2 regions of the Enterobacter huaxiensis genome follow, and region 1 is predicted to be linked to the other one. Evidence: predicted binding sites of a transcription regulator. Region 1 holds the regulator's gene; the other holds the start of a gene.
The links. The regulator PurR, encoded in region 1, represses purine synthesis genes. The targets are predictions, from matches to a motif close to CANGCAAACGTTTGCNTG.
Positions count from the first base shown of each region.

Region 2: the regulator PurR is predicted to act here: its motif matches at 13,278-13,295, upstream of glyA (serine hydroxymethyltransferase).

Region 1 is NZ_CP043342.1:2,749,936-2,764,793, reverse strand. Features, by position in the region: gene D5067_RS13210 (sensor histidine kinase) at 1-655, shown strand, start outside; gene D5067_RS13205 (response regulator transcription factor) at 648-1,259, shown strand; gene D5067_RS13200 (GlcG/HbpS family heme-binding protein) at 1,349-1,828, shown strand; gene D5067_RS13195 (hypothetical protein) at 1,868-2,008, opposite strand; gene D5067_RS13190 (MBL fold metallo-hydrolase) at 2,134-2,916, shown strand; gene D5067_RS13185 (carbonic anhydrase) at 2,989-3,624, shown strand; gene D5067_RS13180 (FAD-NAD(P)-binding protein) at 3,652-5,247, opposite strand; tRNA gene D5067_RS13175 (tRNA-Val) at 5,369-5,445, opposite strand; tRNA gene D5067_RS13170 (tRNA-Val) at 5,450-5,526, opposite strand; gene mdtK (MdtK family multidrug efflux MATE transporter) at 5,680-7,053, opposite strand; gene D5067_RS13160 (riboflavin synthase subunit alpha) at 7,281-7,922, shown strand; gene cfa (cyclopropane fatty acyl phospholipid synthase) at 7,953-9,101, opposite strand; gene punC (purine nucleoside transporter PunC) at 9,401-10,600, opposite strand; gene punR (DNA-binding transcriptional activator PunR) at 10,715-11,638, shown strand; gene purR (HTH-type transcriptional repressor PurR) at 11,644-12,669, opposite strand; gene cydH (cytochrome bd-I oxidase subunit CydH) at 12,967-13,056, shown strand; gene D5067_RS13130 (MFS transporter) at 13,220-14,386, shown strand; gene sodB (superoxide dismutase [Fe]) at 14,424-14,858, opposite strand, start outside.
Region 2 is NZ_CP043342.1:1,255,156-1,270,013, reverse strand. Features, by position in the region: gene fdx (ISC system 2Fe-2S type ferredoxin) at 1-129, opposite strand, end outside; gene hscA (Fe-S protein assembly chaperone HscA) at 131-1,981, opposite strand; gene hscB (co-chaperone HscB) at 1,996-2,511, opposite strand; gene iscA (iron-sulfur cluster assembly protein IscA) at 2,588-2,911, opposite strand; gene iscU (Fe-S cluster assembly scaffold IscU) at 2,925-3,311, opposite strand; gene iscS (cysteine desulfurase) at 3,336-4,550, opposite strand; gene iscR (Fe-S cluster assembly transcriptional regulator IscR) at 4,670-5,161, opposite strand; gene trmJ (tRNA (cytosine(32)/uridine(32)-2'-O)-methyltransferase TrmJ) at 5,383-6,108, opposite strand; gene suhB (inositol-1-monophosphatase) at 6,241-7,044, shown strand; gene D5067_RS06150 (nickel/cobalt transporter) at 7,106-8,086, opposite strand; gene D5067_RS06145 (DUF1007 family protein) at 8,077-8,715, opposite strand; gene csiE (stationary phase inducible protein CsiE) at 8,841-10,118, shown strand; gene D5067_RS06135 (3-phenylpropionate MFS transporter) at 10,125-11,258, opposite strand; gene D5067_RS06130 (DoxX family protein) at 11,431-11,853, shown strand; gene glyA (serine hydroxymethyltransferase) at 11,908-13,161, opposite strand; gene hmpA (NO-inducible flavohemoprotein) at 13,465-14,655, shown strand; gene glnB (nitrogen regulatory protein P-II) at 14,738-14,858, opposite strand, start outside.

The DNA of each region.
Region 1 (14,858 bases):
CGAGATCACCGCCGGGATCGTACACGAAATTAACCAGCCGCTAACCGCCGTGCAGACCTGGATCCAGGGTGCCCAGCGCCAGCAGACGCGGGACAACCCGCAGGCCGTGTCGCAGGCGCTGGCGGCCGCGCTGGTACAAACGCAGCGTATTAGCGCCCTCTTAACGCGCTTTCGCGAACATGTCGTGCAGGAGAAAGTCACCCTCCGTGAAACTGACCTGACGCAGTGCTGGCAGCAGGTTGTGAATTTACTGGAGCATGAGCGCAGGGCTGAACGTGTCGCGGTGACGCATGCCTTCGCGCATGGGGCGACGAGCGTGATAGCCGATCGGCTCTGGCTTGAGCAGGTGCTGCATAATCTGCTCAGAAATGCGATTCAGGCCCAGCAGGCGAACGGCCAGGGCTGGGTGCGCATTGAAAGCCAGAAAAGCACCGATGGCATTAAGATTACCGTCACTGACGGCGGCCCCGGCTTTAGCCCGGAGGCATTGCAGAATGCCTTTATGCCCTTTTACAGCGGTCGAAAAGAGGGCATAGGCCTTGGTATGACGTTAACGGAGTCACTGATGACCCGCATGAATGGAACCCTCTCGCTGGGCAATTCACCTGAAGGTGGCGCGACGATCGTGCTGCAGCTGGAGTCAGGACATGGATAAGACAATCTGGCTGATCGATGATGATGAATCCATCAGAGAGTCGATGGCATTTTTACTGTCGGGTATGGGCTGGGCGGTAAAAACGTTCGAAAGCGTTGATGCCTTTACGGCGGAAAATAGCGCAAACAGCGCGCTTGTGGGCTGTTTGCTGCTGGACATGCGTATGCCGGGTAAAGGCGGGCTGGCGTGGCTGGAGGAGGGGGAATGGCCGTGGCCATTGTTACCCGTCATGATTATGACCGGACACGGCACCGTCGACGCCTGTCGCCGCGCATTTCGTAACGGCGTGTTTGAGTTTTTCACCAAGCCGCTGGACGCCGATAAGCTCATTGAAACGGTAGGTTTGGCGTTCGAGGAGAGCCAGCGACGGTTTACCGCCTGGCAGGAGACGGCGCGAATAAGCGCGCGTTTCGCACAGCTTACCGCGCGGGAGCATGAAGTGCTGTCCGTGCTGATGGAAGGCTGCAGCAACAAGGAAGCGGCGGCACGTCTTTCTCTCTCGCCGCGTACGGTAGAAGCGCACCGTGCCGCAGCGTTTGCCAAATTAGGGGTCAGTAGTCTGGTTCAGGCGATCCGCGAATACGATAAATTGCAATCCGTATAACTACCAGGTGGCGTGCGTAATCAACCGAATTACGCTTCGTCGCCTGAGTCAGTAACCTCGAGGTGTCTCCCAACATTCGAGGATGTGCGATGAAAAAAGTAATGATGATGGCGGCGCTTGTCGCGGGTAGCGTCACGATGACGGCACAGGCAGAAAGCCTGAGCCAGAAAAATCTCTCCCTGACGCAGGCCAATGCGCTGGCGAACGCCGCCGTTCAGGCGTGCGTGGCGAAAAGTTATCAGGTAACGGTAACGGTTGTTGACCGCGCTGGCGTGGTGAAGGCAGTCCAGCGCACCGACAACGCTGGTCCGCACACGGTAAAGGCCAGCGAAATGAAGGCCTGGACGGCGCTCAGCACAAAGAATGCCTCCGGCAAGGTGATGGAAGCCGCGCAGAGCAACGCGGGCGCGCAGAATATGCGTGACGTCCCTGGCTTCCTGCTGCTTGCGGGTGGCCTGCCGGTGAAAGAGGGTGATGAGGTGATCGGGGCGATTGGCATCGGCGGGGCGCCGGGCGGTCATCTTGATGAAGCCTGCGCGCAGGCGGCGATTGACGGCTTGAAAAAGTAAGGCACAAAAAAAAGCACCGGGACGTCCGGTGCTTTCTCATCAGATCTTGCAGGCGTCGCCGCAGTCGTCATCGGCGATAATCGCCTGCGCTTTTTTATCCGCGTCGTCCAGACGTTCCGCGTTGCGTTCTTCTGCTTCATCCAGCCCGTTAAAGACCAGGTTATCGAGATCGATTTCCATGTTTCACCTGCGTTATTCGGTTTTTGATACAGGCACAGTATAAGTCAAAAAAAGCCGGTAATGTACCTCGCAGCACATAAGGATAATCCCTGCCATACTCAGAGCTTTATGGCTGAGAAATGCGCATGATTACACTCTGTAAAACCTGTGGAACCTCTTACGTTCCTCAACCCGAGCGATGTCCAGTCTGCGAGGATGAGCGTCAGTACGTTCCCGCCACGGGGCAGGCGTGGGTCGATTTCGACGCGTTGACCGCCGCGCACACCAACAAATGGCAGCAGCTGGAGCCGCAGCTCATCGGCCTCAAAACCGTTCCGTCCTTTGCCATCAATCAGCGGGCCATTCTTCTGCGAACCGCGCAGGGCAATATCTTGTGGGACTGCATCGCTAATCTTGATGCGGCAACCAAAACGCTGATCGCGGCGCTCGGCGGCATTAGCGCCATTGCGATTTCGCACCCGCATTACTACACCACCATGCAGGACTGGGCGGAGACGTTCGACGCGCCAGTTTACCTGCATGCCAGCGACCGGGAGTGGGTAATGCGCGACAGCCCGGCAATTCGCTTCTGGGAGGGCGACGCGCTGGAGATTATGCCCTCGGTCACGCTGCTCCGCGCTGGAGGACACTTTGCGGGCGGCACGGTGCTGCACTGGCAGGAAGGCGAGGGGGTATTGCTGGCAGGGGATATCCTGCAGGTCACTCCCGGAAGGGATGCCGTCTCGTTTATGTGGAGCTATCCTAATATGCTTCCGCTGCCTGCCGCCACGGTTGAAAAGATCGTCGGACTCCTGCGGAGCAGAAGCTATCAACGGCTCTACGGTGCATTCGAAGGGCAGAACATCCTCGCGAAGGCTGACGAGATCGTGCAGCGGTCGGGCCAGAAATATATTGCTTGTCTGAAGTAAAGTACGGTGGGTAAACTTCAGGAGCGTGATCGCGATCATGCCTAAACTAAAACAGATAAAAGAGAAATTGCTATGCAACATATCATTGAAGGTTTTCTCAGCTTTCAAAAAGAGATTTTCCCGCAACGTAAAGAGCTCTTCCGCAGTTTAGCGTCCAGCCAGAATCCCAAAGCGTTGTTCATCTCCTGCTCCGACAGCCGTCTGGTGCCAGAGCTGGTGACTCAGCAAGAGCCGGGACAGCTCTTTGTCATTCGTAATGCTGGCAACATCGTGCCACCGTTCGGGCCTGAGCCCGGCGGCGTCTCGGCGACAATTGAGTACGCCGTGGTCGCGCTGGGTGTAACCGACATTGTCATCTGCGGCCACTCCAACTGCGGCGCTATGAAGGCGATTGCCGACAACGCCAACCTCGAGCCAATGCCGGCGGTTTCCCACTGGCTGCGCTACTCCGATGCGGCAAAAGCCGTGGTCGAGAACAAAACGTGGGACCAGCCACTCGACAAAGTCAACGCGATGGTGCAGGAGAACGTGTTTGCGCAGCTGAGCAACATCAAAACGCATCCGTCGGTTGCGGTGGGTCTGCGCAACAACGCCATCCGCCTGCACGGCTGGGTGTATGACATTGAAAGCGGCGATATCCGCGCGCTGGATAAAGAGACCAAAACCTTCGTTTCACTGTCTGAAAATCCGGACGTTTACTTCGAATAATCAGACAGCCCGGGCAGGGAAGCCCTGTTAATTCTCCACGTAAGGCAGTTTTCTGCGCGATCGGGAGGCGGGTATCTCCGCCGCTTTGGCCATCGCTTCCCCCCTCACGGCACACTCCTCCAGCCCCTGCACAAAAGGTTGATCGTGCATCAGCCAGGGTATCGCCCCAAACGCAATGCGTCCGCGAAGGGCGTCCGGTGCCTTCAGCGTGTAATCCTCTCCCAGCTCCGGTAGCTCATCGCCTGTAGCCATCAGCTGGTTGCGCAGCGTGGGGAAGGGCAGATCTTTTGTCGTAAGCGGTTTTTGCCCGCGCGCGTCGATAAAAACGTCGAAGCGGTAGGTCTTGTCTTTGGTGGTGATGACGGTTCGATCGCTGCCAATATCCAGACCATAGTCATCGCCGAGCGCCGCCACGCTAATGATGCCCGCCTCGCGCAGCGCCAGTAACCTGCGGATAGACTGCGGCGGAATGGCGGCATAGTTATCGATGAAGACGCGCTCCAGCCCCGCTTTGAATCGCTCTCTGTCGCGTTCATTGAGGGCAGGGACAATTTCGGCAACCACCTCATGGAGCCGCAGCACGGTATAGCGCCAGGCCACCGTGCGGCGTTCACGTTTGTTCCGCTCGACCTCCTTCAGGTTCTCTTCAGCCCACGTAAACGGACCGCGCTGCTTACGCTCCTCAAACCACGCGTCGCGGATGCTGTCCGCATCCAGGGTGTGCAGCGATACAGACTTGCACCACGCCGGGTCGGCGAGCGTTAGCTCGTTAACCATGAGCGCAAAGACCCTGTCGAGCAGGCCGTCGGCGCCTTTGGCTATTTCGCTTTCCACCACAGATTCTGTCAGGACCGAAAGCGGTTCGTAAGGTATCGGGCAGTAAAAATCGGCTTCCGGCAGAATGCCCGTTCGGGACATCAGCATTATGCGTAATGCCTCGCTGCCTTTATCCAGGATGAACCTGCCGTCAACAAAGTCCCCATGCTGCATAACTACCGCCATGGCGGCGTCAAGCCCGCTTAATGATGTCCCCATGATCCCAACCTGGCAGGCAGGAATACGCGCGTCCATCAGCCCGGACCAGGGGCTCGGGAAGTAGGTGCGCGTTGCCTCTTCTGCATCCGGCCAGACGTGACCGGTGGCGACAACGGCAAGATCAAATCTTTCAGGGTGCTTATGACCGTTAACCGAAAGCGTTACGCCGTTTTCGGCGGCGTCGATATCGGTGACTTCCGCGGATTCGTGGACGTTGACGTCAAACCCCCGTTTTCTGGCTTCGTTGACAACCCTCAGAAAGCTGTCGCGGAAATATTCGCCCAGCAGCAGCCTCGGCAAAAACTGCCGTTCATGCAGGCTGGCCTTATCCACCTTAAAGCGCGCCAGATGGGCGTCGCTCTGGCCTTTCAGCCAGTCGAGGTAGGTCATAAAAATAGGGGGGATTTCAATGCTGGCAATGTTGGCCAGCATCAGACGAGAGTTATCGTCATCGCTGTAGGGCATGCCCACGCCGGCGTCTTCTGCCTGTTCAAATACAGAGACGGCGAGAGGGGTTTTGTTTTTAAGAAGAGAATAAAAGGTGTAAATCCCTGTAGGGCCGGAGCCGATAATCGCGATCTTCTTCATCGACAGTCTTCCTGCGTTATTTTTCCCATGAGAAAAGCGTAGCAGGTGAAGCGATAAGAAATCAGGATATTGAGATTATTCAGGATACTGAGAGAGGATTTGCACCATTTCAGGACTGAAATGGTGCGTCCGAGTGGACTCGAACCACCGACCCCCACCATGTCAAGGTGGTGCTCTAACCAACTGAGCTACGGACGCAGAATGGTGCGTTCAATTGGACTCGAACCAACGACCCCCACCATGTCAAGGTGGTGCTCTAACCAACTGAGCTATGAACGCAACGTGTTGTCGGTGACAACGGGGACGAATATTAGCGGCACAGCCTCAATGAGGCAAGAGGGAAAATGCATTTTTCTCTCTGATTTCACGCGATTGCTTCATTACCGCGCAAAGTGAAGAGAAAGTAGCCGCCAGCCGGCGGCTACTGCCGGGTTAACGTGAGGCGCGCTGCAAAATGACCGTTGACGGCTGACGCTGCAGGAAGCGCATTCGCAGCATCATCATGATGGCCGCAGAGGTCAGACCGATGATAAAGCCCATCCAGAAGCCGGCAGGTCCCATACGGTCAACCACGAGGTCGGTGAGCGCCAGCACGTAGCCGGTCGGCAGGCCCAGCACCCAGTAGGCAATAAACGTAATAAAGAAGATCGAGCGCGTATCTTTATAACCGCGCAGCACGCCGCTGCCGATCACCTGAATGGAGTCTGAGATCTGGTATACCGCAGCGAGCAGCATCAGGTGTGATGCCAGGATCACCACCTCAGGGTTATCGTTATACAGCAGGGCGATTTGTTCACGCAGCGCAACGGTAAATAGCGCCGTACAGGCGGCCATGCAAACGCCGACGCCCAGCCCGGTACGCGCCGCGGTTTGAGCATCCAGCGTCGATCCTTGCCCCAGGCGGAAGCCGACGCGAATGGTGACCGCCGCCGCCAGCGACATCGGCAGCACGAACATCAGCGAGCTGAAGTTCAGCGCAATCTGGTGGCCCGCGACGTCAATAATGCCCAGCGGGGAGACCAGCAGAGCGACAACCGCAAACAGCGTCACTTCGAAGAACAGCGCCAGCGCAATCGGCAATCCTAGCTGCACCAGACGTTTCATGATGCTCCAGTCCGGGGTGCTGAACCTGTTTTCATTACGAATATCGCGCATGGAGCGGGCACGCTTCACGAAGGTGATCATGCTAAAGAACATCACCCAGTACACCGCCGCCGTTGCGACGCCGCAGCCCACGCCGCCCAGCTCCGGCATGCCAAAGTGGCCGTAAATGAAGATGTAGTTCACCGGAATATTCACCAGCAGGCCGATAAAGCCCATCACCATTCCCGGTTTGGTTTTTGCCAGACCTTCACACTGGTTACGGGCAACCTGGAAAAAGAGATAGCCCGGTGCGCCCCAGAGCAGCGCGCGCAGGTAGCCTACGGCTTTATCGGCTAAAGCCGGGTCGATGTTATGCATGGCGCGGATGATATGCCCGGCGTTCCAGAGCACGACCATAATCAGCACGGATACAAAGCCAGCCAGCCAGAAGCCCTGGCGAACCTGATGAGCAATACGCTCGCGTCGTCCCGAACCGTTTAGCTGAGCAATTACCGGCGTGAGTGCCAGCAGCAGGCCATGACCAAAAAGAATGGCCGGCAGCCAGATCGAGGTGCCTATTGCAACGGCAGCCATATCGGTGGCGCTGTAGCCACCCGCCATTACCGTATCCACAAATCCCATTGCGGTCTGGGCCACTTGCGCGATGATCACCGGTATTGCCAGTGCCAATAACTGACGCGCTTCAATTATGTACTTCTGCACGTGAACACCTTTTGTATTGTTGTTATATGAGAGACTAAAAAAGCCGCCGAAACGGGCAGCAAGAAGAAAATGCAGGGGGATAGCCAGCTATTGTAGCGGGGTTTATCTAATTATCTAGTGAAAAAATCGCCAGAAAATGCGCGCCGCTGGCAACCTGTTTTTCCAACTGTTATTGTGGTGAGATTAAACGGTGTCACCACCGTCCGGAAAAAACAGGAGTTGTAAGCATGTTTACTGGCATTGTGCAGGGCACCGCCAAAGTGGTGTCTATTGATGAAAAACCCAATTTCCGTACTCACGTGGTTGAGCTGCCGGAATATATGCTCGACGGCATTGAAACTGGCGCTTCAATTGCGCATAACGGCTGCTGCCTGACGGTAACCGAGATTAACGGTAACCAGATTAGCTTTGATTTAATGAAAGAGACCCTGCGTATCACCAACCTCGGCGAGCTGGCCGTGGGCGATACCGTCAACGTTGAGCGCGCGGCGAAGTTTAGCGACGAAATTGGCGGCCATCTGATGTCGGGCCATATCATGACCACTGCCGAGGTGGCGAAAATCGTGACCTCCGAAAATAACCGTCAAATCTGGTTTAAAGTTCAGGATCCGGCATTAATGAAATACATCCTTTATAAAGGATTCATTGGCATTGATGGAATAAGCCTGACGGTTGGCGAGGTCACACCAACGCGTTTCTGCGTGCATTTAATTCCCGAGACGCTGCAGCGCACGACGCTGGGTGCGAAAAAGCTGGGGAATCGCGTAAATATTGAAATCGACCCGCAAACTCAGGCGGTTGTGGATACGGTAGAACGCGTGCTGGCGGCAAAAGAGGCCGCAATAATTAACGCTGCCGAAGAACAATAAAAAATAACCCCGGCTATCCGGGGTTATTTTTTAGCGGGGGACCCGCAGGCCGTGTTCAATACCGCGGCTAAAGACCACCTGCCACAGCTGAATATCACGCGCGCGGAAAGCACCCGCGCAGGCATTCAGGTAATAGCTGAACATCCGTTTGAACCGTTCGGAATAGTTGTCCGCAATCTCGGGCCATGCCTCCAGAAAACGTGCATGCCAGGCCATCAGCGTGGTGTCGTAGTCCGCGCCGAAGTTGTGCCAGTCCTCAACAATAAAGTGCGGTTCGCTGGCGTTGGCAATCTGGCGTACGGATGGCAAACAGCCGTTCGGGAAGATGTATTTATTGATCCACGGATCGACGTTATTGTCGGTCAGCTTAGAGCCGATGGTGTGCAATAAGAAAATGCCGTCAGGTTTTAAATTGCGATCCGCGACGGTGAAGTAGGTTGCATAATTTTTCGGCCCGACGTGCTCGAACATCCCAACGGAAACAATGCGGTCGAACTGCTCGTTCAGATCGCGATAATCCTGAAGGCGAATATCAACGTCCAGATCCTGGCAGCGTTCCTGCGCCATTTTTCGCTGTTCAGCCGAAATCGTCACGCCCACCACGCTTACGCCGTAATGCTTCGCCATAAAATAGGCCAGCCCGCCCCAGCCGCATCCGATATCCAGCACGCGCATGCCGGGCTGTAGCTGCAGTTTTTCGCAAATCAGACGCAGCTTGGCCTGCTGCGCTTCTTCAAGCGTAGAAGCCTCTTTCCAGTAAGCGCAGGAATATTGCATCAGCGGGTCAAGCATGCGGCTGAACAGATCGTTTCCCAGGTCGTAGTGCTCTTTACCCACGATCCATGCCCGTTTTTTGCTTTGCAGGTTGAATAAGCGGGCAGAGGCGATACGCAGGGTATCTTTGAAATGACGCGGGAGCTGCTTTTCCAGACCGGCGCGCAGGACGCTAGTGAAGAACATATCCAGCCGTTCGCACTCCCACCAGCCGTCCATATAGCTTTCGCCCAGGCCTAACGATCCCTCCTGCAACACACGTTTAAAAAAGTCAGGATGTTTAATCTGGGGATCTGAAGGCGAAGATCCATTGATAGTGATGCCTGCACGACCTAACAGCTCATTGACGATCCGGGACCAGTTATCGTCCGGAACGCTAACTTCTTCTATACACGATGAACTCATAGCTTCCCCATCACCTTGCTGTGATCAGAACCTTCAAACAGCGTAGACGCTATTTAGGGTTTGTGAGAAATCTCACGGTAAATGTCCGCGAGGCTAATATCCGACGTAGAACAGAGGAAGGGAGATAACCCTTGCCGAAAAGCCTTCCATGGTAAAACGGGAGCACTCCGGCTCCCGTTAACACTTAATATTTATCGTATTTAATCGAACCAAATTCAGTATAGGCCTCAAAATTTGGTGATTCAATAGAAAATTCTTAGCAACCTAATCACTGGAATGTAACATAATTTCCGGCGCGACTATGCGTGTGACGCTTCTGCCCGCGCGCGGTCATTCTCCTCGCGCTGCGCGGAAGACTGCATGCAATAGCCGATGGCCGCCAGCGCAACGGTAACCAGCATCACGCTGGTGGTGGTCAGCAGCGGGGTGGCAATCAGCGCAGAGACCACGAGGCTTGCCAGGAAGCACAGGCCAAGCTGCAGGGTATTCTGCAGCGCCGCAGCGCGGCCGGTCGCCTGCGGGAACGGACGTAGCGCCTGAGCGACCACGATAGGGTAAATCGCACCGTTAGCAATCGCCATCACGCAGAATGGAATCAAAATTTCTACCAGACCGGCCCCTGGAATAAACCCAACCGCCCAGGTCCCGATCACGCTGAGCGCGTACAGCACCAGCAGCCATGGCAGCATCTGCTGGCCTTCCCATTTTTGCAGCGCCGCACGGCAGCCGTAGCCGCCCACCAGAAACGCGATGGTCTGCGGGACGTAGCTCAGGCCGATAGCCGCAGGGCTGTAGCCCATATCGTGCAGGATGAACGGTGAACCGGTCAGCCAGGCGAAGAAGCTCGCAGAGCACGCGGCGTAGATCAGCACGTTACCGCGATAGGCTTTGGCCTGCAGTAAGGACGTAAAGGTGATCGGCTTCGCGTCAGGATGCGCCGCTTTTTTATGCGCAGGCTTAAGAAAGAACGCAGGCAGCATCAGCACAAGGGTGATAGCGAACAGCGTCGCGAAGATCGCCTGCCAGTCGAAATGCGCGAGGATCCAGCTGCCCAGCAGCGGAGCAAGGGCGGGTGAAAGGCCGACCAGCGGCATAATGGTGGCGAAAATACGGTTTGTGCGGGAGGCCGGATAGTAATCGGTCACCAGCGCCTGCCAGGTCACGGCGGCGGCACAGACGCCGACAGCCTGAATGAAGCGCAACACCAGCAGCCAGGTGGCATCCCGAACCCACAGCATGCCCAGACAGCCGACGGCAAAAATAGCCAGACCGAGGAGGAGCACCGGTTTACGACCAAAGCGGTCAGAGAGCGGTCCCCAGAGCAGCTGCGCGATGGCGAAGCCCGCGAGGAACAGGCTCAGGCTGGCGCTGATGGCGGCGGCAGGGGTTTGCAAATCTTCCTGCATTGCGGCGAACGCGGGCAGATACATATCGGTCGCTAAAAAGCCCAGCACGCTTAGGCCGCCGAGCCAGACTAAAAATCCTTTCCTGGGTTGCATTATTTTATTCTCCTGAGGAGGCAGGTGTACGTTGGCCGAGAGTGTAGGGAGTGCAAAGCGGCTTGTGAAACGCTAATATTTGGTAAGTGCATTCAAATTTTTTGCAGGCAGAAAATGTGGTCAGATTATTCTCTTGAAGTTGTGGACGCCGTTGCGCGTAACGGCAGTTTTACCGGCGCCGCGCAGGAGCTGCACCGCGTCCCGTCGGCCATCAGCTACACCGTGCGTCAGCTGGAGGAGTGGCTGGCGGTTCCGCTCTTTGAACGGCGTCATCGCGACGTCGAGTTAACGCCTGCCGGGGCCTGGTTTTTGAAAGAAGGGCGGTCTGTTATCAAAAAAATGCAGATCACCCGCGAGCAGTGTCAGCAGATCGCTAACGGCTGGCGAGGGCATCTCTCCATCGCTGTAGATAACATTGTTAAGCCTGAGCGCACCCGGCAAATGATTGTTGATTTCTATCGCCATTTCTCAGACGTTGAGCTGCGCGTCTCCCAGGAGGTGTTCAACGGCGTCTGGGACGCGCTGGCAGACGGCAGGGCGGAGATGGCCATCGGCGCGACGCAGGCGATCCCCGTGGGCGGACGTTACGCGTTTCGCGATATGGGCATGCTGAGCTGGAAATGCGTTGTCGCAAGCGATCACCCGCTGGCGGCCATGGAAGGGCCGCTCAGCGACGACACGTTGCGCAACTGGCCGTCGCTGGTGCTGGAAGATACGTCGCGTTCGCTGCCCAAGCGCATTACCTGGCTGCTGGACAACCAGCGCCGCGTCGTGGCGCCTGACTGGGAATCCTCGGCTACGTGCCTTTCTGCGGGGCTATGCGTCGCGATGGTGCCGGTTCACTTTGCGCGACCGCGCATTGACGCCGGAGAGTGGGTTGCCCTGACGCTGGAAAATCCGTTCCCGGATGCGGCCTGCTGTCTGACCTGGCAGCAAAATGACGTTTCGCCGGCCATGGCCTGGCTTCTGGACTACCTGGGTGACAGTGAAACGTTGAACAGGGAGTGGTTACGGGAGCCAGATAAACTGGCCCCGTAAAGCCATTAACGACGGTAGTCGCGGAAAGGACCGTCCGCGACGGAACGGCGCTCGATGAGGCGCGGGTGGACTTCAATGGACTGAGACTCTTCGCGCTTGCTGACGATCCTGTCCATCAGCATATTAAACGCCGTTTCACCCAGGGAGTCCTTCGGCTGGTGAATGGTGGTCAGCGCCGGGGTGAAGTAGCGCGCGTTGCGCACGTTGTCATACCCGATAACGGAGATGTCCTGCGGCACGCGCAGACCCAGTTCGTCCGCCGCACAGAGTGCGCCCATCGCCATGATGTCGCCGCCGCAGAATACCGCGGTAGGGCGGTGCTGTTGGGAGACGATCTGCTGCATAGCGCGGTAGCCGGATTCCGGTTCAAAGTCACCCTGAACAATCCAGTTTTCCGGCACGTTGATCAGCGCTTCTTCCATCGCCTTCATAAAGCCGGCCAGACGGCCAGCGCCGGTGTTGCGCTCCAGCGGGCCGGGAATGACGCCTATCTCGCGGTGACCGCGCTCTATCAGATACCGGCCCGCCATATAGCCGCCTTCAAAGGCGTTATCAATGACGGAATCGGTAAAGTCGGCCCGCGCTTCGCCCCAGTCCATCACCACCATCGGGATGTGACGGTACTCTTCCAGCATAGAGAGAACCGACTCCGGGTATTCAGAGCACATGACCAGCAGGCCGTCGACGCGCTTTTGCGCCATCATCGACAGGTAGGCGCGCTGCTTTTCCTGGCTGTTCCAGGCGTTGCCCAGAATCAGGGTGTAACCCTTCTGGAAGCAGTTTTTCTCGACGGCTTCGATGATCTCGGCAAAATAGGCCGCTTCGCTGCTGGTGGCCAGCAGGCCAATCGACTTGGTGTGATTAACTTTCAGGCTTCGCGCAACCGCACTCGGTGAGTAGTGCAGCTCTTTGATCGCGGCCCAGACCGCATTGCGCGTCTCTTCTGCAACAAAGCGGGTTTTGTTAATAACGTGTGATACGGTTGTAGTGGAAACGTTTGCGCGTTTTGCTACGTCTTTTATTGTTGCCATGAAATGTCACTCCAGACCATATCCTAAACTCCTGAAAAACTTGAAGGTAAACGTTTGCCTTCTCTCACCCTTATCACGCAATCTTGAGTTGCGACACGCCGGGAAAACGACACAGGACGTCAGGAGGGGGTCAATGGCCGGTACGCTAATAAATTTAGCGTGGAATTTTGTCCTATCTTGATGAAAAGGGGAAGAGCAAAAGTGGATATCAGTTTAAATCCAGGAAGATTTTTGACGTAAACTGTGTAAAAATGAGCAAGCTCACTTTTCGTAGGGTGATTAAAAGGAGAATAATTGATGAATACCGATCTTAAGTTTTCGCTGACCACCACCATCATCGTGCTGGCTCTGATTGTTGCCGCGGGTCTGACGGCTGTTCTGCACTGATTCAAACGGGGGGAGAGTATTTTCCCTCCGATTTTCCCCGATTGTTACTCCTCCGGCAAAAATCTTTTGCCAAAATGTTAACTTCTCATTTTTTGTGATTGATGTCATGCTTTTGGCTTCTTTGTTCTGTGTCGAGAAATGACACGGCATCCGGAGTTAACCCATGAAAATCAATTTTCCTCTGCTGGCCCTGGCGATTGGCGCTTTTGGGATTGGCACTACTGAATTCTCCCCAATGGGGCTTTTACCCGTCATCGCCAAAGGCGTGGACGTCTCTATTCCGGCTGCCGGTATGCTGATTAGCGCCTACGCGGTTGGCGTGATGGTTGGCGCGCCGTTGATGACGCTGCTGCTCTCGCACCGCGCGCGCCGCAACGCCCTGATTTTCCTGATGGCTATTTTTACGCTAGGCAACGTGCTTTCAGCCCTCGCTCCGGATTACACCACGCTGATGCTCTCCCGTATTCTGACCAGCCTTAACCACGGCGCTTTCTTCGGTCTGGGCTCGGTGGTTGCGGCAAGCGTGGTGCCGAAGCACAAGCAGGCCAGCGCGGTTGCCACCATGTTTATGGGGCTGACCATCGCCAACATTGGCGGTGTGCCTGCTGCAACCTGGCTGGGTGAAGCGATCGGCTGGCGTATGTCCTTCCTCGCGACCGCGGCGCTGGGCATTGTCGCGATGGTGGCACTGTTCTTCTCCCTGCCAAAAGGCAGCGCAGGCGAACGCCCTGACGTGCGTAAAGAGCTGTCGGTGCTGGTGCGCCCGCAGGTGCTCTCCGCACTGCTGACCACCGTTCTCGGCGCAGGGGCGATGTTTACGCTCTACACCTATATTTCCCCGGTGCTGCACGATATTACTCACGCGACGCCGATCTTTATTACCGCGATGCTGGTGCTCATTGGCGTGGGCTTCTCCATCGGCAACTATCTGGGCGGCAAGCTGGCCGACCGTTCGGTGAGCGGAACGCTGAAAGGCTTTTTAACCCTGCTGATCGTCATCATGATTGCCATTCCGTGGCTGGCGCGTAACGAATTCGGTGCGGCCATCGCGATGGTTGTTTGGGGGGCGGCTACCTTTGCCGTCGTACCACCGCTGCAGATGCGTGTGATGCGCGTGGCCCACGAGGCGCCAGGGCTTTCGTCTTCCGTAAACATCGGAGCATTCAACCTTGGCAATGCGCTGGGCGCAGCAGCGGGCGGAGCGGTAATTTCGGCTGGTCTGGGATACAGCTTTGTGCCGGTGATGGGGGCAATCATTGCCGCGCTCGGTTTGCTGCTGGTGCTGATGTCAGGTCGTAAGCAGCCAGAAACGGTATGCACAGCGGAATAAATAAAAACGCAGAAGGGCGAACCCTTCTGCGTGTCTCTTATGCGGCGAAGTTCTTCGCCACAAACTCCCAGTTAGCCAGCGCCCAGAAGTGCTCCAGATAGTTAGGTCGCGCGTTGCGGTAGTCGATGTAGTAGGCGTGTTCCCACACGTCCACGGTCATCAGCGGCGTTGCGCGAGTGGTCAGCGGCGTACCCGCGTTAGACGTTGATACGATAGCCAGTTTGCCATCTTCCTCTTTGACCAGCCATGTCCAGCCGGAACCGAAGTTTTTGATTGCTGCGTCAGTAAATCTCGCTTTGAAATCAGCGAAGCTGCCAAACGCCGCGTTGATGGCGGCAGCTAGCTCACCGATCGGTTCTCCGCCTGCATTCGGTGCCAGGCAGTGCCAGTAGAAGGTGTGGTTCCAGACCTGAGCGGCGTTATTGAAGATGCCACCGTCTGAGCTGCGCACGATCTCTTCCAGCGTTTTGCC
Region 2 (14,858 bases), 1.5 Mb from region 1:
CTCACAGGCGTGTTCCACTTCGATACCTGCACGCAGGGCTACATCGAGAATGGTTTCACCGGTCTTCGCTTCCAGAACAGCGCCATCCGGACAGAGGTCCGCATGAGGCAAAATAACAATCTTTGGCATATTAAACCTCGTCCACGGACTGGCCTTTCAGCGCGACGCGGACAGATTTGTCCATGCGGCGAGCAGCAAAGTCCTGGGTTTGTTTATCAACGTTTTTAATGGCTTCTTCTATTGCGTCAGCGTCATTGCCTTCGGCCACTACGCTTAAGCGCGCGGCAGCCTCGTCAATCACCTGGCGCTCAGCGGCGCTTAACAGCGCGGCATCGGCAGTGAGTGCACCGGTCAGGCTCTCCAGCACGCGTGCGGCTTCAACTTTCTGTTCGGCCAGCATACGCGCCTTCACATCCTGCTCGGCGTAGCTCATTGAATCCTGAATCATGGAGGCGATTTCGCCATCGGTAAGGCCGTAGGACGGCTTCACCTGAATAGACGATTCCACGCCGGTCGATTTTTCCATCGCCGTCACGCTGAGCAGACCGTCCGCATCCACCTGGAAGGTGACGCGAATATGCGCCCCGCCCGCAGGCAGCGCCGGAATACCGCGCAGCGCAAAGCGCGCCAGCGAGCGGCAGTCCTGCACCAGCTCGCGCTCGCCCTGCATCACGTGGATGGACATCGCGGTCTGGCCGTCTTTAAAGGTGGTAAACTCCTGCGCGCGCGCCACCGGGATCGTGGTGTTACGCGGGATCACTTTCTCCACCAGGCCGCCCATGGTTTCTAAACCAAGGGACAGCGGGATGACGTCCAGCAGCAGCATTTCACTGTCCGGCTTGTTGCCGACCAGGATATCGGCCTGGATAGCGGCGCCCACGGCAACCACTTTGTCCGGATCGATGGAGGTCAGCGGCGTGCGGCCAAAGAATTCGCCCACGCGCTCGCGCACCAGCGGTACGCGCGTGGAACCGCCCACCATGACCGCTTCCAGCACCTCGTTCGCCTCCACGCCCGCATCTTTCAATGCGCGACGGCAGGCCAGCAGAGTACGTTTCACCAGCGGGGCAATCAGGTCGTTGAACCGATCGCGGGTAATGTCACCCTGCCAGCCCGCAACGTTAACCGTGACCGACTGCGCGTCACTCAGGGCGATTTTGGCATCGATGGCCGCATCCAGCAGTTCACGCTGTACGCGCGCATCGCTGCGATCGCTGATGCCCGCCTGCTCGCGGATGTAGTCCGCCAGCAGATGGTCGAAGTCATCGCCGCCGAGCGCGGAATCACCGCCGGTCGCCAGCACTTCAAACACCCCGCGGCTCAGGCGCAGGATGGAGATATCAAAGGTGCCGCCGCCGAGATCGTAAACCGCAATCACCCCTTCCTGACCGGAGTCGAGGCCGTAGGCAATGGCAGCAGCCGTGGGTTCGTTCAGCAGGCGCAGCACGTGCAGGCCCGCCAGACGCGCGGCGTCTTTGGTGCCCTGACGCTGTGCGTCGTCGAAGTAGGCTGGAACGGTAATGACTACGCCGTCCAGATCGCCGCCGAGCGTCGCCGTCGCGCGCGCCGCCAGCGCTTTGAGGATGTCAGCAGACACGCGGATTGGGTTCAGCAGACCGGCCGCGGTTGCAATCATCGGCAGGCCGTTTTCACTGGCCTGCAGCTGATATGGCATGTGCGGGTAGCGGGTCTGAATATCGGTCAGCGAGCGGCCCATCATGCGCTTTACGGAGCTGATGGTGTTGGCCGGATCGCGCGCGGCGTTAGCGCGTGCGTCATAGCCGACCGCGTGGCCCTGCTCTTGATAATGGACCACGGAAGGCAGCAGATGACGGCCCTGCTCGTCGGCCAGCGTTTCCGCCTGGCCGCTGCGCACGGTCGCCACGAGGGAATTGGTGGTGCCGAGATCAATACCCACCGCCAGACGACGCTGGTGCGGTGCGGCACTTAAGCCAGGCTCACTAATTTGTAATAAGGCCATAATTGCTTCCGAAATTAAAAATCGAGCAGCTTTTCTTCGAGTTGTTCAGCACTGCTTCGTAGTTTATCGAGAAAACGGAGTTTGCGCACAGTGTCTGCCGCCACGTCCCAGGTCTCGTTGTTCAGTTGCTCCACCATCTGCTGATGGCGGTTATCGAACATGCCCTTCACGCGCTTGATGAAGCTTTCCAGACGCGCTTCGTCTTTGGCCTGTTCGATCTCATCCAGCTCTTCGCGAAGCTCGAGCTGTTCCATCAGAAACGCGGTGTCGCGTACGGTATGCTGTTCGCTCGCCAGATCGAAACCGTGCAGTGAAAGCAGATACTCGGCACGGCTCAGCGGATGACGCAGCGTCTGCCAGGCCTGGTTGATGGTCGCAGAGTGGGAAACCGCAGCCAGTTGCTCTGACTGAGTACCGCTCGCGAATTTATCCGGGTGGTACTGCCGCTGCAGATCCTGAAAGCGGATCGTCAGCGCCTGCAGATCGATCGGGTATTGAGCGGGTAGTCCGAAGAGAGTGAAGTAATCCATAACAATCTCAGGGGTAGCCTGTTAGAACAAACCCCACACACAGAGATCCTGCGGTGGGGTTTCGGATGACGCGCGGTTAAACGTGGAAGCTTTCGCCGCAACCACACTCGTCTTTGACGTTCGGGTTCGTGAATTTGAACCCTTCGTTCAGGCCTTCTTTAACGAAGTCCAGCTGAGTGCCGTTGAGGAATTGCAGGCTTTTGCCATCGACCACCACCTTCACGCCCTTGTCTTCGAACACGGTGTCGTCAGACGCCGGTTCATCAACAAACTCCAGTACGTAAGCCATACCAGAACAGCCGGAGGTACGTACGCCCAGTCGCAGGCCGAAGCCTTTACCACGGTTCGCCAGAAAAGAGCTTACTCGCGCGGCAGCGCTGTCGCTAAGGGTAATCGACATACTCAAACCTCAATTATTTTGCTTCACGTTTGCTTTTGTAATCCGCAATGGCGGCTTTGATCGCGTCTTCTGCCAGAATTGAACAGTGAATTTTCACCGGCGGCAGTTCGAGTTCTTCAGCAATATCGGTGTTCTTGATAGCCTGTGCTTCGTCCAGAGACTTGCCCTTCACCCATTCGGTCACCAGGGAGCTGGAGGCGATAGCTGAACCACAGCCGTAGGTCTTGAAGCGCGCGTCCTCAATGATACCTTCATTGTTGACTTTAATCTGCAACTTCATCACGTCGCCACACGCCGGTGCGCCGACCATGCCGCTGCCTACGGATTCATCGCTGTTGTCAAAAGAGCCAACGTTGCGCGGGTTCTCGTAATGATCGATGACTTTTTCGCTGTATGCCATGATTGAATTCTCCTTATGTACCGATTAGTGATGTGACCATTCAATGCTGTTCAGATCCACGCCCTGCTTGAACATTTCCCACAGTGGAGAAAGGTCGCGCAGACGGCCGATGGAGTTACGAACCAGCTTGATGGTGTAGTCAATCTCTTCTTCGGTAGTGAATCGACCTAAAGAGAAACGGATAGAGCTGTGTGCCAGCTCGTCGGTCATGCCCAGCGCGCGCAGCACGTAGGATGGCTCGAGGCTTGCAGACGTACAGGCAGAACCGGAAGAGACGGCCAGATCTTTCAGGGCCATGATCAGCGATTCGCCTTCAACATAGTTGAAGCTGACGTTGAGGATGTTCGGTGCGCCCTGCTCAAGATCGCCGTTCAGATACACTTCTTCCATATCTTTCACGCCGTCCCACAGACGGTTACGCAGCGTGCGCAGGCGCGCCATCTCGGTTTCCATCTCTTCTTTTGCAATGCGGTACGCTTCGCCCATGCCCACGATCTGGTGAACAGGCAGCGTACCGGAACGCATGCCGCGCTCGTGACCGCCGCCGTGCATCTGTGCTTCGATGCGAATACGTGGCTTACGACGAACGTACAGCGCGCCGATACCTTTCGGGCCATAGATTTTGTGGCCGGAGAAGGACATCAGGTCCACTTTCAGCTGGCTCAGGTCGATAGGCAGTTTGCCCACGCTCTGGGTCGCGTCCACGTGGTAGATGATGCCGCGCGCGCGGCACATTTCGCCGATGGTCGCGATATCCTGCACGACGCCGATTTCGTTGTTCACGTGCATGATGGAGACCAGAATGGTGTCATCACGCATGGCCGCTTCGAGCTCTTTGAGGTCGATGATCCCGTTGCTCTGCGGTGCGAGATAGGTCACTTCAAACCCTTCACGCTCCAGCTGACGACAGGTGTCCAGCACGGCTTTGTGTTCGGTTTTGCTGGTGATAATGTGCTTGCCTTTTTTCTGATAAAAGTTGGCAGCACCTTTGATCGCCAGGTTGTCGGATTCGGTCGCGCCGGAGGTGAAAACAATTTCACGCGGATCGGCACCAACCAGGTCAGCAATCTGATTACGGGCGATATCAACCGCCTCTTCAGCATGCCAGCCAAAACGGTGAGAACGGGAAGCTGGGTTACCAAAGTTTCCGTCCAGGGTCAGACACTGCATCATCTTCTCGGCAACACGCGGGTCCACCGGCGTGGTTGCGGAGTAGTCGAGATAAATCGGTAATTTCATTGCTCTATAAACTCCGTACATCGCTTCAATGCAAGGAATCAGGCAACCGGCTGGATGTACGACCGAGTACACGGGGCGAGCTAACGCCCCGGCCTGATTCTGAAATACTTATCTTTTTATTACGCGCGCAGTTTAACGTCGATTGCGTCTTGCGCGCGGGTGCTGCGTTGTGATTCATGGCTTTGCTGACGACCCGACACGTCCAGAACTTCCTGGTTATTCACCAGTTCACCCAGGGTGATGTTGTTCAGGAAGCCGGTCAGACGGTCGCTCAGATCGCGCCACAGCGCGTGGGTCAGGCACTTATCGCCGCCCTGGCAGCCGCCTTTACCCTGGCAACGGGTCGCGTCGACGGATTCGTCAACGGCGCTAATCACTTCGCCAACCGCAATACTGCCCGCGTCTTTACCCAGCAGATAGCCGCCGCCTGGGCCACGAACGCTGGAAACAAGTCCATTTTTACGCAGTCTGGAGAACAGCTGTTCCAGATAAGAGAGGGAGATCCCCTGTCGTTCAGAAATATCAGCCAACGGAACCGGGCCCGCTTCGGAGTTGAGCGCAACGTCCAGCATCGCGGTCACGGCATAACGCCCTTTAGATGTTAGTCTCATGTCTTACTTAACCTCAAACTCGCCCCTGCCCGGGGTTTTTTATTGTAAAATGGGGGTATTGCATAGCAGGGCCAAGTCTGACATTCCTGACTAAAATGGTCAACTATTTACTTGACTGTTTTAGTCAGGTATTTAACCTTCTGTGCCTTCATAATATAGGTGCGGCCTGATGCCCTCACCCCAGCCCTCTCCCACGGGGAGAGGGAGAAAACAAACCGGCACTATTCTTTATTCTTCTGCTCAATCGACGCCAGAATCCCGCGCAGGATGTTCAGTTCCTGGCTTTCCGGACGTGCGCGGGTGAACATACGGCGCAGCTTGTTCATCACCTGGCCCGGGTGGCCTTCACGGATAAAGCCGGTTGAGAGCAGCGTCTGCTCCAGGTGGCCGTAGAAGCGCTCGAGGTCGTCCACCAGCGGGTAGGCCGTCTCTTCTTTAGGTTCGACCGGTTTCTCCTGCGTCGCCAGCCATGCCATACGCACTTCGTAGGCAATCACCTGCACCGCCATCGCCAGGTTCAGCGAGCTGTACTCCGGGTTCGCCGCGATGGCGACGTGATAGTGGCACTTCTGCAGTTCGTCGTTGGTCAGGCCAACGCGCTCGCGGCCAAACACCAGCGCAACCGGCGCCTGCTCCGCTTCGGAGACGCTTTTCAGGCCGCATTCGCGCGGGTCCAGCATTGGCCACGGCAGCGTGCGGGAGCGCGCGCTGGTGCCAACCACCAGGCTACAGCCCGCCAGGGCTTCGTCCAGGGTATCGACGATTTGAGCATTGCCAATCACGTCGCTGGCACCGGCCGCCAGAGCGATGGCCTGCGAGTCAGGCTTTACGAGTGGATTAACCAGCCAGAGGTTTGTTAAGCCCATGGTTTTCATAGCGCGGGCCACGGAGCCCATGTTGCCGGTGTGCGATGTTTCGACCAGCACGATTCGAATGTTTTGCAGCATAATTTTTAGGTATCTGAATTCAGTGTCTGAAGAATATTCCGGCATATTACCATAAACGGGAGACATAATCCGATCCCGCTGCTATACTCTGCGCCGATTTTCCTGTTCTTTAACATCCAGTGAGAGAGACCGATGCATCCGATGCTGACCATCGCCGTGCGCGCAGCGCGCAAGGCGGGTAATGTAATTGCCAAACACTACGAAACCCCAGACTCCGTAGAAACCAGCCAGAAAGGCAGCAATGATTTCGTGACTAACGTCGATAAAGCCGCAGAAGCGATTATTATCGAAACAATCCGCAAATCTTACCCGCAGCACACCATCATCACCGAAGAAAGCGGTGAACATGAAGGTACCGATCAGGATGTTCAATGGGTTATCGATCCACTGGATGGCACCACCAACTTCATCAAACGCCTGCCACACTTCTCTGTGTCTATCGCAGTACGCATTAAAGGCCGTACTGAAGTCGCCGTTGTCTACGATCCAATGCGTAACGAGCTTTTCACCGCTACCCGCGGTCAGGGCGCACAGCTGAACGGCTATCGTCTGCGCTGCAGCAATGCACGCGATCTGGACGGCACCATTCTGGCGACCGGCTTCCCGTTCAAGGCGAAACAGCACGCGACTACCTATATGAATATCCTGGGCAAACTGTTTACCGAATGCGCAGATTTCCGTCGCACCGGTTCTGCTGCACTGGATCTGGCCTATGTTGCGACCGGCCGCGTTGACGGTTACTTCGAGCTGTCGCTGAAGCCGTGGGACTTTGCGGCGGGCGAGCTGATCGCACGTGAAGCAGGCGCAATTGTTTGCGACTTCACCGGCGGCCATAACTACATGACCACCGGCAACATCGTTGCAGGTAACCCACGCGTTGTTAAAGCCATGCTGGCAAACATGCGTGAAGAGCTGAGCGATGCGCTGAAGCGCTAATTCAGCATATTATGCCCGGTGGCGCTACGCTTACCGGGCATAAAAAATCCCTCAGATACGGCTAAAACGGCCTTAATCCCCTTCCCACCGGCACCGCGCTCATCCACATCGTCACCGCCGCCACCAGCAAAATCACTCCGCCCGCCAGCGCGAGCGTAGTCCACCCTACCTGTCGCCACAGCACCGGCGTTTTATTGCCGCTGAGTTTTCCCGCCAGCTGACGGAAGCTGTGAACCAGCAAAGCCAAAGACGAAATGGTGAGAGACGTTCCCGCTGCCATCGCCATCGCCGAGATCATTCCCCAGCCGAACACGCCGATTACCTTACTGAACAGCAGCACCATGATCGCCCCCGAACACGGACGCATGCCCATTGAGAGAACGATCGTCAGCCGCGCGCGCCAGTCATCGCCATTTTCCAGCTGTTCCTGCGTGGGCAGATGCTGATGCCCGCACCCGCAGTTCTCATCATGAACGTGATGCGGCGCGAAGGTTTTAAACTTCGGCTTTTGCAGCAGGGCGCGCAATTTTTTCAGCGCCCTCCAGGTGAGGATGATGCCCAGCACGCCCACCAGCGCATAGCTTCCCTTCTCAAGCCAGAAGCTGCTCATGTGCAGCTGACGGGCGGGAAGCTGTAACAGCGAAAGCACGACCACCACGAGCGCAATCGCCACGCCGCCCTGAAGCAGCGAGGAGGCCAGCGTCAGGCCAATGCTCGATCTCAACTTCGACGGATGGGTCGCAAGCCAGGTGGTGATGACAATTTTTCCGTGGCCCGGCCCCAGCGCGTGCAGCACGCCATAGATAAAGCTGAACGCCAGCAGGGAACCGCCCGCTTTGGCCGGGTTCTCCGCCACCGCCTTCAGCAGTCCGCTCATCTGCTGATTGACCTCACGCTGCCAGATGATGCTTTTCATCATGACCTGCGGCCAGGCCTGCCACAGCCAGAGCCCACCGACAACAGCGAGCAGGAGAAAGAGCGCCAGCGGCCAGAGATGAAGCCAGCGGCGCGGCTTTTGGTGCGAAGAGGCGATCACTGACATTTCAACGTTACCTCCTGCGCAAACTGTTTACCCAACTCCATGTCCTCCGGCGGCGCATCTTCTTTATCGAGTGAGATCGCAAAGTTAAGCGTTTCGTCGCTTGGCTTCGGCGTGTGAACGGCAAGTGAGCAGCTTTTTTGCAACGATGCGGGCAACTGCACGTCGCCGTCCTCGGCGTAGCTCATATCGACGTAGTAGGTGGGGTCGAAGGTGGAAAAGGTGTACGTCTGCCCTGCCAGCGGCTGAGGGTGCGCCAGCGGGAGAATAAACGTCAGCACCGCCTGATGTCCGTCGCGCGACATACCGTACTCGGTCGGACGATTGAGAAACTTCACCTTTTGTCCGTTATGCCAGAACTCGGTGAAGTAGTGCTGACCCAGCACGTTGGCCATCACCTCTGCCGCCAGCTTCTTCCAGATCTCGTCGCCGGGCTTCGCGTTTCCCGCATCATACAGCAGGTCTGCCGAGGTGATTTCATCCATCGTCCAGCGCATTTTCAGGCCGCTAAGCTGCGTGCCGTCCGTCACCAGCTCGGTTTTCAGGCTGATGAAGCTGTGAGGATGCGCGCTGGCGGAGAAAGTCAAAACCGCCAAAAATAACGCCATCGCGCTTTGTTTAACTATTTGCATCAATTCCTCACGTCAAAAATTCTGTGATGTTCGCCCGCAATCCTGAGTGAAAGGCCTGCCGGTGCGCTTTTCAGCGTCCATCCTTTAGCTATTCTTATCAAACATTCATACTGGATACCCGACAGATGATGACGACGCTTGAAATTCCATCTGTGCTTTCCAGTTCGCAGCGCCGCTGCCAGGTGCTTTTGATGCTTTACCTGCCCGATGCTGTCGTCAACGCACAGAGCATTATCGCTGCCAACGGCGTGGACGACGTCATTGTCCGGCAAGATATAGCCGAGACGCGCGATGAAATCCAGCGCTATCACCGGCTTGATATCGTGACGCACCCTGACGGCGGCTACCGAATTGAAGGCTCTGCCCTTAATCAACGCTTATGCCTGCTGCACTGGCTGCGCAGGTCGCTCCGGCTTTGCCCGCAGTTTGTTTCGCTCCAGTTTACCCCGGCGTTAAAAACCGCACTTAAACAGCACGGCATTGCCCGCCCGCTATATGACGATGCGAACCTTCGGGCGCTCATCAACTTCTGCTCGCGCAAGCTTCAGCGCCAGTTCGAATGCCGCGACGTCCAGTTTTTACAGATCTATTTGCAGTACTGTCTGATACAGCATCATCAGGGCAATACGCCGCACTTTTCCCCGGTTCAGCGCAGCTGGACGCAGTCGAGGGGGGAATATTTTACGGCCCAGGAGATCGTCCGTCACTGGAAACGACGCGTTCCGCAGGGTACGCACAGCGATGAACAGCTGTTTCTGGCGCTGCTTTTTATGATGCTGCGCACGCCCGATCCGGCGCTGGATAAACATCAGCAGGATCAGCGTCTGCGTCGGGCAATTGTGCGCATGGTCGCCCGCTTCCGGGCGCAAACGGGAATGAACTTTAGCGACGAACAGGGGCTGACCGATCAGCTTTATATCCACCTCGCTCAGGCGCTGGATCGTTCGCTGTTTGAAATCGGCATTGATAACAGCCTGCCGGAAGAGATCCACCGGCTTTATCCGCGGCTGCTGCGCACCACCAAAGACGCGCTTTTTGAGCTGGAGGCGGAATTTGGGCTGCGGTTCTCCGGGGAAGAGATGGCCCTGGTGGCGGTGATTTTTGGTGCCTGGCTGATGCAGGAAACCGACCTGCATGAGAAGCAGGTGGTGCTGCTGACGGGAGAAGATAAGGATTGTGAAGCGTTGATTGAACAGCAGCTGCGCGAACTGACGCTGCTGCCGCTTAATATTCGCTACCTCACGCTGCAGGCTTTTCAGAAAGAAGGGGCACCGCGCGAAGCGTCGCTGGTGATCACCCCCTACCCAACCGTCCTGCCGCTGTTCTCGCCGCCGCTGATCCACGCCGTTGAGGCGCTGAACGCGCAGCAGCAGGAACATATTCGCGTCATGCTGGAATCGTAGCTAGGCTCACGCGGCCACTTTAGGGCGAACGATCGTCGCCGGCAGCGCGACCAGGGCCATCACCCAGAACACGCCGTGGCCGAGGTGCTGGTACAGGAAGCCCGCAAAGACCGTCATGATCGCGATACTGCCGCCCATCGCCACCGCAGAATAGACCGCCTGCAGGCGAATAACGTCCCCGCCCTCGCGCGCAGAGATATAGCGCATCGCCGCCAGGTGGCAGACGGTGAAGGTGCCGCAGTGCAGGATCTGCGCCACAATCAGCCAGGGCAGCTCGGTGGTCCAGCCCATGATCCCCCAGCGCACCACGCCGCAGACGGCGGAAAGCAGCAGCAGGTCGCGCGCGCCAAAGCGGCGGAAGAGCTTTTTACTCAGCGCGAAGATGATGACTTCCGCAACCACTCCGAGCGACCACAGGTAGCCCACCGCGGAGGCAGAATATCCCGCCCCCTGCCAGTAAATAGCGCTGAAGCCATAGTAGGCAGCATGCGCCCCCTGAAGCAGGCAAACGCAGGCCAGGAAGCGCCAGCTCTGGGCAACCAGGCTTCGCCAGGCAGGCCAGCCCGCGCTCTCCTGCTGGCGGCTCTCCCCTTTCGGCATCACCGACGGGCGCAGTAACATGCCCAGCAGCATGGAGGCAATACCGACGCTCAGGAGGGCAAGGATCGCATGATAATCGTAGAGGCTGACCAGCTTACCGACCAGCGCGGAGCCGATCACAAAGGCAATCGATCCCCACAGGCGCACGCGGCCGTAGTCCATCGTGATCTGCTTTTGCCAGGTATTCGCGAGGGCATCCGTCAGCGGCACCAGCGGCGAGAAGAACAGGTTGAAGCCAACCATCACCACCATCAGCCAGGCAAACTGCTGGCTTACCCAGAAGCAGGCGACAAAGACCAGCGTGAGCAGCGCCAGAATACGCACGGCCCTAATCAGTAAGGAGGGATCGCTGACCCGCGGCGCAATCAGCAGGCTGCCCAGGAAACGCGCCACCAGGCCTGCGCCCAGCAGGACGCCGATGGTTTCTGGCGTAAGGCCAATCCCTTTGAGCCAGACGCTCCAGAAGGGCAGAAAAATACCGTAGCTAAAGAAATAGGTGAAATAGCTGAGCGCCAGCCAGCGCGTGGAATGCAAGACCATGAATCCCTCCCGAAATGGAGGCGATAGTCTGGCGTTAATCCCTGACTTTAGCAAGCCGTTAGCGTGCTATAAATTAACGATAAATTAACATGATGGACAGGCGGTCGGCGTATGGCGAGAGCGGGAAAATTGTATTACGTTTAAAGGACATCGCCTGATGAGGTCGTTTGCCATGAACAGCTTACGTTATTTTGATTTCGGCTCCTCACGTTCTTTCCTGCTTTTGATTGCCCGTATCGCCATCGTTGTTCTGTTTATTATTTTTGGTTATCCAAAACTGACGGGATTTAGCGGCACCGTACAGTACATGACGTCGCTTGGGGCACCTGCGCCGATGCTGGCAGCCATCATTGCGGTCGTGATGGAGGTCCCCGCTGCAATCCTGATTGTGCTGGGCTTTTTTACCCGCCCCATCGCGGTGCTCTTTATCTTCTATACCCTGGGAACGGCGGTGATTGGCCACCATTACTGGGATATGACCGGGGATGCGGTTGTGCCTAATATGATTAACTTCTACAAGAACGTCAGTATCGCCGGCGCGTTTATTTTGCTGGCGATTACCGGGCCGGGAGCCATCTCCCTTGACCGACGGTAAAGCATAAAAAAAGGCCGCAAGAGCGGCCTTTTTTATTTCTGCAGGGCAGAAGGATTATGCGTAAACCGGGAAGCGTGCGCAGATATCCAGAACTTTACCTTTAACGCGCTCGATAACCGCTTCGTCATTGATGTTGTCCAGAACGTCACACATCCAGCCCGCCAGCTCTTTCACTTCCGCTTCTTTGAAGCCGCGGCGAGTCACGGCCGGAGAACCGATACGGATACCGGAGGTCACGAACGGGCTCTTCGGATCGTTAGGCACGCTGTTTTTGTTCACGGTGATGTTGGCGCGGCCCAGGGCAGCGTCAGCTTCTTTACCGGTCAGGTTCTTATCAACCAGATCCAGCAGGAACAGGTGGTTTTCAGTACCACCAGACACCACTTTATAGCCGCGGCTCAGGAACACTTCCACCATCGCTTTAGCGTTCTTAGCAACCTGCTGCTGGTAAACTTTGAACTCTGGCTCCATCGCTTCTTTCAGCGCTACCGCTTTCGCGGCGATAACGTGCATCAGCGGGCCGCCCTGCGCGCTTGGGAACACGGCAGAGTTCAGTTTCTTATACAGATCTTCGTCACCGCCCTTCGCCAGGATCAGGCCACCGCGTGGACCCGCAAGGGTTTTATGGGTGGTGGTGGTCACAACGTGAGCGTGTGGAACCGGGTTCGGGTAAACGCCCGCAGCAATCAGGCCCGCAACGTGCGCCATATCAACGAACAGGTAAGCACCGATGCTGTCTGCGATTTCGCGCATTTTTGCCCAGTCAACCACGCCGGAGTAGGCGGAGAAGCCGCCGATGATCATTTTCGGCTTGTGCTCTTTGGCCTGCTTCGCCATGTCTTCGTAGTCAATTTTACCGGACTCATCAATACCGTAAGGGATGATGTTGTACAGTTTGCCGGAGAAGTTAACCGGGGAGCCGTGAGTCAGGTGGCCGCCCTGCGCCAGGTTCATACCCAGCACGGTATCGCCCGGCTGCAGCAGCGCGGTGTAAACCGCGAAGTTAGCCTGGGAGCCGGAGTGCGGCTGTACGTTAGCGTAGTCTGCGCCAAACAGCTCTTTGGCACGGTCAATCGCCAGCTGCTCAACGATATCAACATACTCGCAGCCGCCGTAGTAGCGCTTGCCCGGGTAACCTTCAGCATATTTGTTGGTCAGCTGAGAACCCTGCGCCTGCATGACGCGCGGGCTGGTGTAGTTCTCGGAGGCGATCAGTTCGATGTGCTCTTCCTGACGTACTTTTTCCTGCTCCATAGCCTGCCACAGTTCGGCATCATAATCGGCAATGTTCATTTCACGCTTTAACATCCGCATCTCCTGACTCAGCTAACAAGTAAATTTTGGCCTGAAAAGGCAGTCCTGTTGGACGACGGGCAACAGTATAACTGAATAGTTGTGTGATAACAGGTCTTGACAAACGATTTTACGCAAACGTTTTCCTTGGCGCCACGCAAGGGTTTGAGCGATAAAGCCCTCGCCGTTTTCAACGGATTTCTTTTCAGGTTTGTGATGCACATATTTCATGATGCAAAGAACCATTTACATTGCAGGGGTATTTTTATAAGATGCATTTAAAATACATCATTAAAGTAACATTTGAAGGAAGCTGCTATGTTAGACGCTCAAACCATCGCTACCGTTAAATCGACTATTCCCCTGCTGGTTGAAACCGGCCCTAAGCTGACCGCCCATTTTTACGATCGCATGTTTACGCACAATCCGGAGCTCAAGGAGATTTTCAACATGAGCAACCAGCGTAACGGCGATCAGCGTGAAGCCCTGTTTAATGCCATTGCGGCCTACGCCAGTAATCTTGAAAACCTGGCGGCCCTGCTGCCTGCGGTAGAAAAAATCGCGCAGAAACATACCAGCTTCCAGATCCAGCCTGAGCAGTACAACATCGTGGGCAGCCACCTGCTGGCGACGCTTGACGAAATGTTCAGCCCGGGCCAGGAGGTGCTGGATGCCTGGGGCAAGGCATACGGCGTGCTGGCGAACGTATTTATTAACCGTGAAGCGCAGATCTACAGCGAAAACGCCAGCAAGAGCGGCGGCTGGGAGGGCACCCGCGCGTTCCGCATCGTTGAGAAAACCCCGCGTAGCGCGCTGATCACCAGCTTCGAATTTGAGCCGGTTGACGGCAAGCCGGTGGCGGATTACCAGCCGGGCCAGTATCTGGGCGTATGGCTGAAGCCAGAAGGTTTCCCACATCAGGAGATTCGCCAGTACTCGCTCACCCGTACGCCAAACGGTAAAGGCTACCGCATTGCGGTGAAACGTGAAGACGGCGGTCAGGTTTCTACCTGGCTGCACAACGACGCCAGCGTGGGCGATGTGGTTCACCTGGCAGCGCCAGCGGGCGATTTCTTTATGGCCGTTGAAGCCAATACCCCGGTGACGCTGATCTCTGCAGGAGTAGGTCAAACGCCGATGCTCGCCATGCTGGATACGCTGGCAAGATCCAGCCACGGCGCGCAGGTCAACTGGTTCCACGCCGCGGAGAACGGCGACGTGCACGCGTTTGCGGATGAAGTGAGCGCGCTGGCGGCAGGCCTGCCGCACTTTACCGCCCACACCTGGTATCGCCTGCCGACGGACGCTGACCGCGCTGCAGCACGTTTCGACAGCGAAGGTCTGATGAATTTAAGCCAGATGGAAGGAGCGTTTAGCGCGCCGAATATGCAGTTTTACGTCTGCGGGCCGGTGGCGTTTATGCAGTATGCCGCGAAGCAGCTGGTTGAGCTGGGCGTGAATAAAGACAACATTCATTATGAGTGCTTCGGGCCGCATAAGGTGCTGTAACGCAAAAAGCCCCTCGTTCGAGGGGCTTTTTTTTGCCGGATGGCGGCTGCGCCTTACCCGGCCTTCAACACCGTTGGCAATGTTAGATTGCCGCGTCGTCTTCTTCACCGGTACGGATACGGATCACGCGGGCTACGTCGAAGACGAAGATTTTGCCGTCGCCAATCTTACCCGTCTGCGCCGTGCGGATAATGGTATCGACA